2 linked regions of the Azoarcus sp. CIB genome follow. The protein of the gene in region 1 interacts with the protein of each later gene in a pairwise test. Links are inferred from orthologs where the notes say so. Each region holds a gene or a part of one and is shown on either strand. Other genes may lie near its edges.

What was found. The genes of interacting proteins can lie anywhere in the genome.
Region 2: the proteins of recO (region 1) and recR interact in binary tests that used the Escherichia coli proteins (3 or more experiments, as listed by UniProt). The link is inferred for Azoarcus sp. CIB from one-to-one orthologs.

The regions. Positions count from the first base shown.
Region 1 is NZ_CP011072.1:3,123,543-3,131,662, forward strand. What follows is about bases 1-2,771. They hold recO (DNA repair protein RecO), read right to left. Parts: upstream 1,862-2,771; coding sequence 1,139-1,861; downstream 1-1,138. Other genes in these bases: acpS (holo-ACP synthase), read right to left, coding at 1-376; AzCIB_RS13795 (pyridoxine 5'-phosphate synthase), read right to left, coding at 387-1,142; era (GTPase Era), read right to left, coding at 1,883-2,771. Also shown: more of era, read right to left, coding at 2,772-2,809; rnc (ribonuclease III), read right to left, coding at 2,806-3,483; AzCIB_RS13815 (DUF4845 domain-containing protein), read right to left, coding at 3,483-3,848; lepB (signal peptidase I), read right to left, coding at 3,861-4,649; lepA (translation elongation factor 4), read right to left, coding at 4,702-6,498; AzCIB_RS13830 (glutaredoxin family protein), read right to left, coding at 6,553-6,813; AzCIB_RS13835 (Do family serine endopeptidase), read right to left, coding at 6,816-8,120. UniProt on the Escherichia coli protein: Involved in DNA repair and RecF pathway recombination.
Region 2 is NZ_CP011072.1:848,294-853,948, reverse strand. What follows is about bases 2,676-5,655. They hold recR (recombination mediator RecR), read right to left. Parts: upstream 4,474-5,655; coding sequence 3,877-4,473; downstream 2,676-3,876. Other genes in these bases: dnaX (DNA polymerase III subunit gamma/tau), read right to left, coding at 4,822-5,655; AzCIB_RS03745 (YbaB/EbfC family nucleoid-associated protein), read right to left, coding at 4,473-4,796; petA (ubiquinol-cytochrome c reductase iron-sulfur subunit), read right to left, coding at 3,085-3,678; AzCIB_RS03760 (cytochrome b), read right to left, coding at 2,676-3,081. Also shown: AzCIB_RS03775 (ClpXP protease specificity-enhancing factor), read right to left, coding at 1-326; AzCIB_RS03770 (glutathione S-transferase N-terminal domain-containing protein), read right to left, coding at 370-969; AzCIB_RS03765 (cytochrome c1), read right to left, coding at 1,064-1,816; more of AzCIB_RS03760, read right to left, coding at 1,813-2,675. UniProt on the Escherichia coli protein: May play a role in DNA repair. It seems to be involved in an RecBC-independent recombinational process of DNA repair. It may act with RecF and RecO.

The DNA of each region.
Region 1 (8,120 bases):
GCTTCTCGATCAGCGCAAACGCGACCACGTAATCGGTTTCGTCGCTCAGGCTCAGGTGCGCAGTCAGTCCGCGCTCCCGCATGTAGGCGGCAAGCCCGTCGTCGAACAGGTAAATCGGCTTGCCGAGTTCGTCGTGCCCGACCCGAACCGCATGCAGTGTCGCCGGGACGGCAACGCCGGTCCCAAGGGCCTTGCCGAAGGCCTCCTTGGCAGCAAAACGCTTGGCGAGGAATCGGGCCGGATCACGACTCGCCCGAAAGCCTTCGCGCTCCTCGCCGGCCGGAAGGATGCGCGCGGCGAAGCGCTCGCCGTTGCGCTCCAGGGCAGCGCCCAGGCGGGCGATCTGAACGATATCCGTACCGATCCCGTGAATCATCCGGCGACGCTCAGCAGTCCTGCCCTGCGGCCTCGCGCATCAGGCGCTTCATCTCGCGCACCGCCTCGCGCATGCCCGCGAACACCGCCCGGCTGACGATGGCGTGGCCGATGTGCAGTTCGCGCACGCCTGCGAGCCGGGCGATCGGCTGCACGTTGTAGTAGTTGAGGGCGTGGCCGGCGTTGAAGCGCATGCCCAAGCCGCGGATCGCGTCACCCGCCTCGCGCACCTTTGCGATTTCCGCGAGCACGGATGCACTCTCGGCGTCCCTTCCGGCATTGTGGAAAGCGTGTGCGTAAGGCCCCGTGTGGATCTCGCACACGCGCGCGCCGATGCGCGCTGCGGCGTCGACCTGCGCAATCTCCGCATCGATGAATACGCTCGTGACGATCCCGGCGTCGGCCAGCCGCCCAACCACGGTCTTCAGCCGCGCCTCCTGGGCGACGACATCGAGGCCGCCTTCCGTCGTCACCTCATGCCGGCCCTCGGGCACCAGCATCGCCATCTCCGGCTTCAGGCGGCACGCGATCGCGACCATCTCGTCCGTCGCCGCCATCTCGAGGTTCAACTTGACCTGCGTAAGTTCGCGCAGTCTGCGCACGTCCTCGTCCTGGATGTGGCGCCTGTCCTCGCGCAGATGCACGGTGATGCCGTCCGCGCCGCCGAGATGCGCCTCCACGGCCGCCCATACCGGGTCCGGCTCCCAGGTGCGGCGCGCTTGGCGCAGCGTCGCCACATGGTCGATATTCACGCCGAGTTCGATCACAGCTCCAGCAACTCCTTTAGCACCCGGCGCGACTGCAGCGTCTGCCCGCCGAGGTAATGATTGATCAGCATACGAAGCAAAACCTTGCTCTGGGCAAGCGTTTCGGCGCGGGAAAAATCGTCGCGCTCCATGTCGAGCAGAGTCTGCCCGCTCGTTGCCGGCAAATCGCCCGCGCCCTCCGGCACCGGCACCGGACCGCGCTCGATTATATAGACGTACGCGGCGCCGGGATCGAGCGGCGCACCCGAGTCGCTGTCCGACGCGAGGCCGATGCCGTAACCGAGCTCTTGCAGCAGCGCGAGTTCGAAACGACGAAGAACCGGCTCCTGCGGCTCGCCGCGGCCGAGGGTCGCAATCGCACGGGCGTATGCGTCGAACAGCACGGCATGCGGATCCTCGCGGGCCGTCAGGCGCACGAGCAGCTCGTTCAGGTAGTAACCGCACATCAGCGCACGACCGGCCAGCAAGGGCTGTCCGCCGCAGCGCTCGGCGCGCACGAGCGTCTTCATCTCGCCGCCACCCGACCAATCCAGCAGCAGCGGCTGAAACGCCATGATGACGCCGCGCAGCGCCGACATGGGGCGCCGCGCGCCCTTGGCAACCAATGCGACGCGGCCGTGATCGCGCGAGAAGACTTCGACGATGAGGCTCGTCTCGCGCCAAGGGTGCGTATGCAGGACGAAACCGGGCTGCTGGTCGACGCGCTGCTTCTGGCTCACGACGGCACGCGCCCGCAGGCCTTATTCGTAGCCCAGGCTCTTGAGGGCGCGCTCATCATCCGCCCAGCCGCTCTTCACCTTGACCCACACCTCGAGAAAGACCTTGCCGTCGAACAACTGCTCCAACTCCACGCGCGCTTCCGAGGCAATGCGCTTCAACTGTTCGCCGCCCTTGCCGATGACCATAGCCTTGTGACTGGCACGGTCGACGACGACCGCAGCATGGATGCGACGCAGCTTGCCTTCCGTTTCGAACTTCTCGATCTCCACCGCGATGCCGTAGGGCAGTTCGTCCCCCAGCAGGCGGAAGAGCTTTTCACGCAGGAATTCGGCCGCGAGGAAACGTTCGCTGCGGTCCGTGACCTCGTCCTCGCCGTACATCGGCGCGCCCTCGGGGAGCAGCGGCGTCACCGCCCGGAGCAACTGTTCGACGTTCGTCCCCCGCTCGGCGCTGAGCGGCACGATCTCCGTGAACGGATAGACGTCCTTCACGCGCGCGATGAAGGGCAGCAACTGCGTCTTGTCGGCAAGCCGATCGACCTTGTTGATGACGAGGACTACCTTCCCTTCCTGCGGCAGCACCTCGACCACCTTGCGGTCGTCTTCGCCGAAACGGCCGGCCTCGATCACGAAGAGCACGAGATCGACGTCGGCGAGCACCTGCGACACCGTCCGGTTCATCGAACGGTTGAGCGCATTGCGATGCTTGGTCTGGAAACCCGGCGTATCGACGAAGACGAACTGCGCCTCATCGTTGGTCAGGATGCCCGTGACGCGATGCCGCGTCGTCTGCGCCTTACGCGAGACGATGCTGATCTTCTGCCCGATCAGGCGGTTGAGCAGCGTCGATTTGCCGACGTTGGGCCGTCCGACGATGGCGACGAAACCCGTGCGGAATCCTTCGGGCACTGCGGCAGGTCCGTTTTCCGGGCCGATATTCTCGTTCATGACTTCCTCAACTGCGTCAGCGCGTTCTCGGCCGACTGCTGCTCCGCGGCGCGACGACTCGTGCCCCGCCCGGTGGTACGGATCTTCAGTGCGTTGACCTCGCAGGCGACCTCGAATTCCTGCGCATGCGCCTCGCCATGCACCTTCACCGTCGTGTAGTTCGGCAGCGCCATCCTGCGCCCCTGCAGGTACTCCTGCAACGCAGTTTTCGGGTCTTTGGCTGCCACGCGGGGATCGATATCTGCGATCAGCGGCGCGTACAGACGGTCGATCACCGCTTTCGCCGCGTCGAAACCCCGGTCGAGAAACACCCCCGCGAATATGGCTTCGAGCGCGTCGGCGAGGATGGAGGGCCGCCGGAACCCGCCGCTCTTCAGTTCCCCCTCGCCCAACCGCAGGTACTCGCCGAGATCGAGTTCGCGGGCGACGCGGTGCAGGCCGTCCTGACACACGAGCGAAGCCCGCAGGCGCGACATCTCGCCTTCGTGCAACTCGCCGAAACGCTCGAACAGTGCGATCGCGACGACGCAATTCAGGATGCTGTCGCCGATGAACTCCAGGCGCTCGTTGTTGGGCTGCCCGAAACTGCGGTGCGTAAGCGCCTGTTCCAGCAGCGCGCGGTCCGTGAACTGATGTCCGACGGCGCGCTGGAGACGATCCAGATTGGCTGCCACTATTTCCCGGTCGTCGTCGCTTTGAAGTCAATCAGCAGGCTGACGTTGGACACGACCGGAACCTTGCGCGAATACTCAACGTCGATGACGACCTTGCCGCCCTCTTTCCTGATGTCGAGGTCCGCGCCGGTGACAGTCGACACGTCATCGATTTGCCCGCTGCGCTCGAAACTCCTGCGCATGTCGGCAATCGACGCCCCGCCGTCACCCTCGCCCGCCACCTTATTGATGATGCGCTGGATCGCGAAGTACTCGTTTACCGCCGGAACCGCACGAAAGCCGATCAGCAGCACGAAGCCAAGAAGCCCGCCTACAACCAGTACGCTGATGGGGCTCATGCCCCGTTGCCATTTCTTCACCCGCATGCCGTCTCCGTTTTAGTGGAACCCGCCAATCCGTTTCATGTCGTTGAAGTTGAACCAGATGAAGAACGCCCTGCCGACGATGTTCTCATCCGGAACGAATCCCCAGACGCGGCTGTCGCTGCTCGCGTCGCGGTTGTCGCCCATCACGAAGTAATGCCCTTCGGGTACGGTGCAACGCACGCCGGCCGTAGTATAGGTGCAGTTCTCGCGATGCGGATAATCGAGCACCTGCGGCACGAAGGGCGGCACGTCGCGCTCGATCAGTACCGAATGCTCCGTCGCGCCCAGCTTTTCCTGGAAACGCGGCGAATAGTAGAGGCGATCCGGATGGAGGTAATCGTCCAGCGGCGCGATCGACACCACTTCGCCGTTGATGCGCAGACGCTTGTCGATGTATTCGACCCTGTCACCCGGAAGGCCCACGACACGCTTGATGTAATCCATCGACGGATCGGCCGGATAGCGGAACACCATCACGTCGCCGCGCTTGGGCGAATTCACGTCGACGATCTTCTTGTTGATCACCGGCAGGCGAATGCCATAGGTCCACTTGTTCACGAGGATGAAATCGCCGACGAGCAGCGTCGGAATCATCGATCCGGACGGAATCTTGAACGGCTCGACGATGAACGAGCGCAGGCCGAACACGATCAGGATCACCGGAAAGAAGCTGGCGCCGTATTCGACCCACCAAGGCGCGGGAGCACCGGGCGCGCGACGCTTCTTCGCGTAGAAGTGGTCGATGCCCCAAAGGATCGCGGTTGCCACCAGCAGCAGGAACAACACCAGCGCAAAATTCACACAGTCTCCGTTTCGTCGCGATTCAACGCAGCGCGGCGCAAGGCCCCGCCGCTTACTTGCCTTCGTCCACCCGCAGCACGGAGAGGAAGGCCTCCTGCGGAATTTCGACGTTGCCGACCTGCTTCATGCGCTTCTTGCCTTCCTTCTGCTTCTCGAGCAGCTTCTTCTTCCGCGAGATGTCGCCGCCATAGCACTTCGCCAGCACGTTCTTGCGCAGCGCCTTGATGGTTTCGCGCGCGATGATGTGCGAGCCGATCGCGGCCTGGACGGCGACGTCGAACATCTGGCGCGGAATCAGCGAACGCAGCTTCGCCGCCACTTCACGCCCGCGGTACTGTGCCGAAGCGCGGTGTACGATCACCGACAGCGCATCGACCTTCTCGCCGCCGACCATCATGTCGAGCTTCACGAGATCGGCCGCACGGTACTCCTTGAACTCATAGTCGAGTGACGCGTAGCCGCGCGAAACCGACTTCAGCTTGTCGAAGAAGTCCATGACGACTTCGTTCATCGGCAGGTCGTAGATCAACTGCACCTGACGGCCGTGGTAGCGCATATCGACCTGCACGCCGCGCTTCAGGTTGCACAGCGTGATCACCGGACCGACGTACTCCTGCGGCATGAAGATCGTCGCCGTGATGATGGGCTCGCGAATCTCTGCAACCTTCGACACGTCGGGCAGTTTGGAAGGATTCTCGACATGAATCACTTCGCCGCTGTTCATCACGACCTCATACACGACAGTCGGCGCCGTCGTGATGAGGTTCATATCGAATTCGCGTTCGAGGCGCTCCTGCACGATATCCATGTGCAGCAGGCCGAGGAAGCCGCAGCGGAAGCCGAACCCCAGCGCCTGCGAGACTTCCGGCTCAAACTGCAGCGACGCGTCGTTGAGGCGCAGTTTCTCCAGCGAATCGCGCAACTGATCGTACTCGCTCGATTCGACCGGATACAGGCCCGCGAACACCTGCGGCTTGATCTCCTTGAAACCGGGCAACGCCTCGGACGCAGGTCGGTTCGCGAGCGTCACGGTGTCACCGACCTTGGCCGCCTGCAACTCCTTGATGCCGGCGATGATGAAGCCCACCTCGCCAGCGGACAATTCAGTACGTGCAACCGAGCGCGGCGTGAACACGCCGACCTGGTCGCACGGATACTGGGCACCGTTCGCCATCAGGAGGATCCGGTCCTTCGGCCGCAGCACGCCGTCCACGACGCGCACCAGCATCACGACGCCGACGTAGTTGTCGAACCACGAATCGATGATCAGTGCCTTCAGCGGCGCGGTGGGGTCGCCCTTGGGTGGCGGCACGCGGCGCACGACGGTCTCGAGCACGTCCTCGATGCCCAAGCCGGTCTTCGCCGAACACAGCACTGCTTCGGACGCGTCGACGCCGATCACGTCCTCGATCTCCTGGCGCGCGTTGTCCGGATCCGCCGCGGGCAGGTCGATTTTGTTCAGGACCGGCACGACCTCGACGTTCTGCTCGATCGCCGTGTAGCAGTTCGCGACGGTCTGCGCCTCCACGCCCTGCGACGCATCGACCACGAGCAGCGCACCCTCGCAGGCCGACAGCGAACGGCTCACCTCGTAGGAAAAGTCGACGTGCCCCGGCGTGTCGATCAGGTTCAGGTTGTAGACCTGACCATCCTTCGCCTTGTACTCCAGTGCGGCCGTCTGCGCCTTGATCGTGATCCCGCGCTCGCGCTCGAGGTCCATCGAATCGAGCACCTGCTCCTCCATTTCGCGATCGGAGAGCCCGCCGCAGTAGTGGATGAGCCGATCGGCCAGCGTGGACTTGCCGTGATCGATGTGAGCGATGATGGAGAAATTTCGGATGTGTTGCATGCGCCAACAAAATAAAGGTGCCATGTGGCACCCAGGATGAGTCGGTTGAATCGGCTAAGCCGCGGATTCTAGCGGAAAACGCCCGCAATAGGCACGGATCGCCGCCTCGTCGAGGTGGTAATGACACAGCTCGGTGTTGCCGGCCAGAACGACGGGAACCAGTTCATCCCATTGCGCTTCCAGCGCAGGATCCGCATCAACGTCCAAGACGCGCACGGCCCACCCGAGTTCGGCAGCCAGGGGCAACAACCGGTCGATGAGATCGTGACACAGATGACACCATTCGCGACTCATGACGGTGAATTCGCGCACCACGCTCAATCCCCCGCCCTCAGGGTCACGTAGCTCGCCCCGGAACCGCGGTGCACGAGCAGCGTCACCAACTGGCCGTCCTTGACGTCAGCTGCCAGGCGCGCAAAGCCATCCACTGTCTTCAGCGCGATCTGGCGCCCACCGGACACGATCGCAAGCACGATGTCACCGACCTGCAGGTCAGCACGTGCCGCTGCGCCCTGCACGCGCTCGATAACCAGCCCGTGGTCCACGTTGCGCTCGCGCTTCTGCGCAGGACTCGGCAATCCGAGCACCAGACCCAGCTTGTTCGGTGCCGGTTGCGCGCGCTCGCCCCGGCGCGAGCGCGAAGCGCCTTCGTCGGTCCATTCGCCGACTACGATGTTCATCTCGCGCAGCATACCCGCCCGGTACAGCGACAGACCGACCTGGGATCCGGGACGGCTTGTGGACACGATGCGTGGCAGGTCGCTGGACTCCTCGACCGTCTTGCCGGCAAAGCGCACGATCACGTCACCCTGTTCGATGCCCGCCTTCGCGGCCGGACCACCCGGCTCAACTGCGCTCACGAGCGCCCCTTCCGCACGCGGCAGCGCAAAGGTCTCCGCGAGCGCACGCGTCACTTCCTGGATCGCGACACCGATGCGCCCGCGCTGCACGCGACCGCTGGCCTTGAGCTGGCCCTGGATCTCCATCGCGAGGTTGATCGGGATCGCGAACGACAGCCCCATGAAACCGCCGGTCTGGCTGTAGATCTGCGAGTTGATGCCAACGACCTCGCCTCTTAGGTTGAACAGCGGTCCGCCCGAATTGCCGGGATTGATCGCGACGTCCGTCTGGATGAAGGGAACAAAATTCTCGTCCGGCAGGCTGCGCCCCTTCGCGCTGACGATACCGGCAGTCACCGAATGATCGAAACCGAAGGGCGACCCGATCGCGACGACCCACTCGCCGACCTGGAGTTTGTCCGGATCGCCGATCGCCAGACGCGGAAGGTCGGTCGCATCGATCTTGATCAGCGCCACATCCGAGCGCGCGTCCGCCCCGACCACGCGCGCGCGGAACTCGCGCTTGTCGATCAGGCGGACGATAATTTCCTCCGCCCCATCGATGACATGCGCATTAGTCAGGATATACCCGTCCGCGCTCACGATGAAACCGGATCCCAGAGACTTGTTGTCGGGATCGATGCGGGGATGCTCAGGCTTGCGCGGAATGAAGCGCCGAAAGAAATCGAACATCGGATCGTCCGGCGCAAGCTGGGGGAATCCAGGCCCCACACCCTTCCCCGCCTGCGCAGCGCTGATGTTCACGACGGCCGCACCATGCCG
Region 2 (5,655 bases), 2.3 Mb from region 1 along the record:
GGCTCACTGCCCGCCAGCTCCGGCTCGAACGCCATGCCGTGCCCGTTCTCGCGCGCATAGATCGCGAGCACGTTGGACACCGGCAGGGACAACGCATGCGCGACGCCGCCGAAGCGGGCCTGGAAGGTGATCAGGTCGTTGCCCATCACCAGATGGTTGGTCGCATCCAGCGCCAGGTTAAGCACGATCTGTCCGTCGCGCGCATAGCCGGGCGGGACGACCGTGCGCTCGTCGACGGCAACCGCGATGTAGGGCGTGAAGCCCTGGTCGAGGCACCAGTCGTAGATGGCGCGCACCAGGTAGGGTTTGGTCGATACCTTGCTCATGGATTGGATCCGTGCGGCCCCGACGCGCGGGGCCGCCTGCGCGTCAACGACGCATTACCTTTTCGGACGGCGTCAGGGCGTCGATGAAGCCCTGGCGACTGAAGATGCGCTCGGCGTACTTCATGAGGTTCGCGGCAGCCTTCGGCAGTTCGATGCCGTAGTGCTCGAGGCGCCACAGCAGCGGCGCGATCGCGACATCGAGCATCGAGAACTCGTCGCCGAGCATGAACTTCTGCTTGACGAAGATCGGCGCGAGCTGGACGAGCTGATCGCGAACGTGCGCGCGGCTCTTGTCGACCGTGCCCTTCTGGTTTTTCTCGAGCGCCTCGATGTGCGAAAACAGCTCGTGCTCGAAAGTGTGCAGCAGCTGTCGTGCGCGCGCGCGCATGATCGGGTCGGGCGGCATCAGCTGCGGATGCGGGAAGCGCTCGTCGATGTATTCGTTGATGATATTGGACTCGTACAGGACGAGGTCGCGATCCACCAGCACCGGCACCCGGTTGTACGGATTGATGACGGCGATATCTTCCGGTTTGTTGTAGAGATCGACGTCGATGACCTCGAAGTCCATCCCCTTCTCGAACAGCACGATCCGGCAGCGATGGCTGAACGGGTCGGTGGTGCCGGAATACAGGTTCATCATGGTGTTGCAGCTCCCGATACAAAAACAAAGCGCACCACGCGTGTGCCGCGTGGTGCGTCAGACTTCAAGGCGACGAATCAGTTCGCGCCGACGTTCAATGAACGTCCTTCCAGTAATTCTTCTTCAGCGCGAAAGTCAGTGCGAACAGGCCCGCCAGGAAGATGAGGACGACGACGCCGACCGACTTGCGCTTCTCGGCAACCGGCTCGCCCATCCACACGAGGAAGGAGACCAGGTCGGCGACGGTCTTGTCGTACTCCTGCGTCGACAGCTTGCCAGGCTTCGCGAGTTCCAGCTCGATCGACTTGACGCCGTCGTGCTCGCTGACCTTCGCGATCTGCTCGCCCTGCAGTTCCCACAGCACGTGCGGCATGCCGACGTTTTCGAAGACCTTGTTGTTCCAGCCCGTCGGGCGGTTCGGGTCGCGATAGAACTGGCGCAGGTAGGTGTACAGCCAGTCGGCACCGCTGCCGAACTCCGACGCGCGCTGGCGCGCGATCAGGGTCAGGTCGGGCGGGGTCGCGCCGAACCAGGCCTTCTGCTCCTTCGTGCTGGCCGAGATCTTCATCAGATCGCCGATACGCTCGCCCGTGAACATCAGGTTGTCGCGAATCTCCTGCTCGGTCAGGCCGATCTGCGTCAGCGTGTTGTAGCGGACGAAGCTCGCGCTGTGGCAGTTCATGCAGTAGTTGACGAAGGTCTTGGCGCCGGCCTGCAACGAGGCTTGGTCCGTGCTCACCGGGGCCTTGTCCAGATGCAGCGCGGCACCGGCGGCCAGCGCCAGCGTCGGCGCAAACAGCGCAGCAGCGGCCAGGCGCTTCAGGGTCTTGATTACGCTAATAGTCATTTGAAAGTCACCCTATCCGGTTCGGGTTTGCACTTGTCGAGTTTGCTGTACCACGGCATCGCCAGGAAGAAGGCGAAATAGATCACCGAGCAGATCTGCGCCACCAAGGTACGACCCGGGGTCGGCGGCAGAACGCCGAGGTAGCCGAGGATGAAGAAGGAGACGACGAAGACCGCGAGCACGCCCTTGAACAGGCCACCCTTGTAGCGGATCGACTTCACCGGGCTGCGGTCCAGCCACGGCAGGAAGGCGATGATGACCACGGCTGCGCCCATCGCGACCACGCCCCAGAACTTCGCGTCGATGCCGAACAGCGGATAGGTCACCGCACGCAGGACCGAGTAGAAGGGCGTGAAGTACCACACCGGAGCAATGTGCGGCGGGGTCTTCAGCGGATCGGCCGGGATGAAGTTGTTGTACTCGAGGAAGTAGCCGCCGCCTTCGGGCGCGAAGAACACGATCGCCGTGAAGAAGATCAGGAAGCCGACCACGCCGACGATGTCCTTCACCGTGTAGTACGGGTGGAAGGGAATACCGTCGAGCGGAATGCCGTTCGCGTCCTTCTTCTTCTTGATCTCGACGCCGTCGGGGTTGTTCGAGCCGACTTCGTGCAGCGCGACGATGTGCGCGAGCACCAGGCCGATCAGCACCAGCGGCACGGCGATGACGTGGAAGGAGAAGAAGCGGTTCAGCGTGGCGTCAGACACGACGAAGTCGCCGCGAATCACCAGCGACAGGTCGGGGCCGATCACCGGGATCGCGGAGAACAGGTTGACGATGACCTGCGCGCCCCAGAAGGACATCTGCCCCCACGGCAGCAGGTAGCCCATGAAGGCCTCGGCCATCAGCGCGAGGAAGATCAGGGTACCGAAGATCCAGATCAGCTCGCGCGGTTTGCGGTAGGAACCGTAGAGCAGCCCGCGGAACATGTGCAGGTACACGACGACGAAGAAGGCCGAGGCGCCGGTCGAGTGCAGGTAGCGGATCAGCCAGCCGCCCGGGACTTCGCGCATGATGTACTCGACGCTGGCGAACGCAACCGGGATGCCGGAGGTGTTGAGCGAGGCGTCGGGCTTGTAGTGCATGACCAGGAAGATGCCGGTCAGGATCTGGATCACCAGCACGAGCAGCGCCAGCGAGCCGAAGAAGTACCAGAAGTTGAAGTTCTTCGGCGCGTAGTACTCGGACAGGTGCTCCTTCCAGGTCGATGTCAGCGGAAACCGCTCGTCGACCCAGTTGAGCAGTTGTTGGGATTTCGTAGTCATCGCTTAGGCCTTTGAGTCGTCACCGATGAGGATCGTGGTATCGGAAAGGTACTTGTGCGGCGGCACCTCGAGGTTGTCAGGCGCCGGCATGCTCTTGTACACGCGGCCGGACAGGTCGAACTTCGAACCGTGACAGGGGCACAGGAAGCCGCCATGCCAGTCGTCGCCCACGCCGCTTTCGGCACCGACCTTGAACTTGTCGCTCGGCGAGCAACCGAGGTGGGTGCAGATGCCGACGGCGATGAGGTACTCGGGCTTGATCGAACGATGCTTGTTCTTGGCGTACTCGGGCTGCATCTCCTTGCCGGATTCCGGGTCGCTGACCGCGGCATCGGTCTTTTCGAGCGACGACAGCATTTCCGGGGTCCGGCGCAGGATCCACACGGGCTTGCCACGCCACTCCACCGTCATCATCTCGCCCGGTGCCAGCTTGCCGATGTCCGCCTCGACCGGCGCACCTGCAGCCTTGGCACGCTCGGACGGCGTCAGGCTGGCAACGAACGGCACAGCCGTCGCAACCGCAGCCACGCCACCGGCGGCCGACGTCGCGACAAGCAGTTGCCGGCGGCCACTGTCCATCTTCTGATCCACGCTCATGACCTCATCCCTGAAAAGAAACCCGTTTCCGGATACAAAAAAACTGCGGAATTTTAGCAAAAAGCCTGATACATAAAAAGAGGGCATGCCGAAGCCATGCCAATGGCATCAGCCTCGAGCACACGCCTGCTCGGCCGGGCGGAATGGGCGAAAGGCGGATGCTGCAACGCAGCTTCCGCAGTGCAACAGTGCCCCTGACTACAGCGCGCGCCGCTCGACCAGGGCCTGCGCGATCGTGCCCGTATCGGTGTGCTCGAGCTCGCCGCCGACAGGCACGCCGCGCGACAAGCGGCTGACCCTGACGCCGCGGGCGGCAAGCAGTTCGGCGATGACGTGGGCGGTGGCTTCGCCTTCGTTGGTGAAATTGGTTGCGAGGATGACTTCCTTCACTGCACCGTCCGAGGCGCGTGCGAGGAGCTTGTCGAGCCGCAGTTCGCGCGGGCCGATGCCGTCGAGCGGCGACAGGCGCCCCATGAGGACGTAGTAAAGGCCGTTGTAGAGCTGGGTCTGCTCCATCATCGCGAGGTCTGCCGGCATCTCGACGACGCACAGCAGCGAGTGGTCGCGCTGCGGATTCGCGCAGCGCTGGCAGACGTCGGTCTCGCAGAACGTGTTGCAGCGCTCGCAATGACGCAGCACTTCGAGCGCGTGCGCGAGCGCCCGCGCGAGCCGGCCGGCGCCGCGCTGGTCGCGCTGCAGCAGGTGGTAGGCCATGCGCTGCGCCGACTTCGGGCCGACGCTGGGCAGCGCGCGCAGGGCTTCGATCAGTTCGTCGAGACTCGAGGGTGAGCTCATCAGAACGGGAGCTTCATCCCGGGCGGCAGATTGAGGCCGGACGTGAAGCCCGCCATCTTCTCCTGCGTGGTCGCCTCGGCGCGGCGCACCGCGTCGTTCATCGCGGCGGCGACGAGATCCTCCAGCATTTCCTTGTCGTCCATGACCGAGGGGTCGATCGTGACGCGACGAACGTCATGCTTGCAGGTCATGAGGATCTTCACCATGCCGGCCCCGGCCTGACCCTCGACTTCGACGAGGGCGAGCTGGTCCTGCATCTTCTTCATGTTTTCCTGCATCTGCTGGGCCTGTTTCATCAGGCCGGCGATTCCGCCTTTCATCATGGTGCGATTCTCCGCAATTGGGGATTCAAAGAGGTTTCACCGACGCTTCCACGAGGGTTGCGTCGAATCGTTCGATCAGTTCGCGCACGAAAGGATCGCTTTCCAGGGCCGCGACCGCCTCGGCATGGCGCACGCGGCGATCGGCCTCGTCGCGCTGCGCGGGTGTCTCGCCCTCGATCGCGCCGACGGCGGCACGCAGCTTGAGCGGCGCCCCGTAAAGGGATGCGAGCTGATCCTGGATGCGCTCGACCACTCCCGGGTTCATGTCGAGGAGATGGCGGTGGGCGTTCGACAGCCGCAGCTCGATCACGCCGTCGGCGAAGCCGAGCCACTCGCAGTGCTGGGCGAACTCGCGCACGAGGCCGCCGAGACCGAGGCGGCGGATGAGGCCGTGCCAGTTGCCCGCGGCGAAGTCCGCCGCTGCGTCGTCATCGCCGCCGGGCGCAGGCGCAACCGCCGCAATCGGAGGAGCCGGCGACGCAAGAGGCGCCTCGGGGGCGGGAGCAGCCGGCGCTGCCTGCTCGGGCAGCACCACCGGCGCAGGGCGCACGGCGGCTGGGGGCTGCGCATCCTCGCGCGGCGATTCGGACCGGACGGTGGCCGGTTCTGAGCTCTGTCCGACGAAGGCTTCCGGCGGGAGATCCTCCCACGGCGGCACCGAGTTGGCAGGCTCCGGACGGGTTTCGGCCGGGGCGCTTGCCGGGGCCGGCGCGGTGCGTTGTACGCGCTCGGCAGCCGGAACCGGGGCCGGCGGCGTGGGCGTAGACACTGCCGACGGTGCGGGGGTGAGGGGCGCGGCCGGGGCCGCGGCAGCCGCCTGGACGGGCGGCGCGCCAGCGTTCGCAGGGGCGGGGCGCGG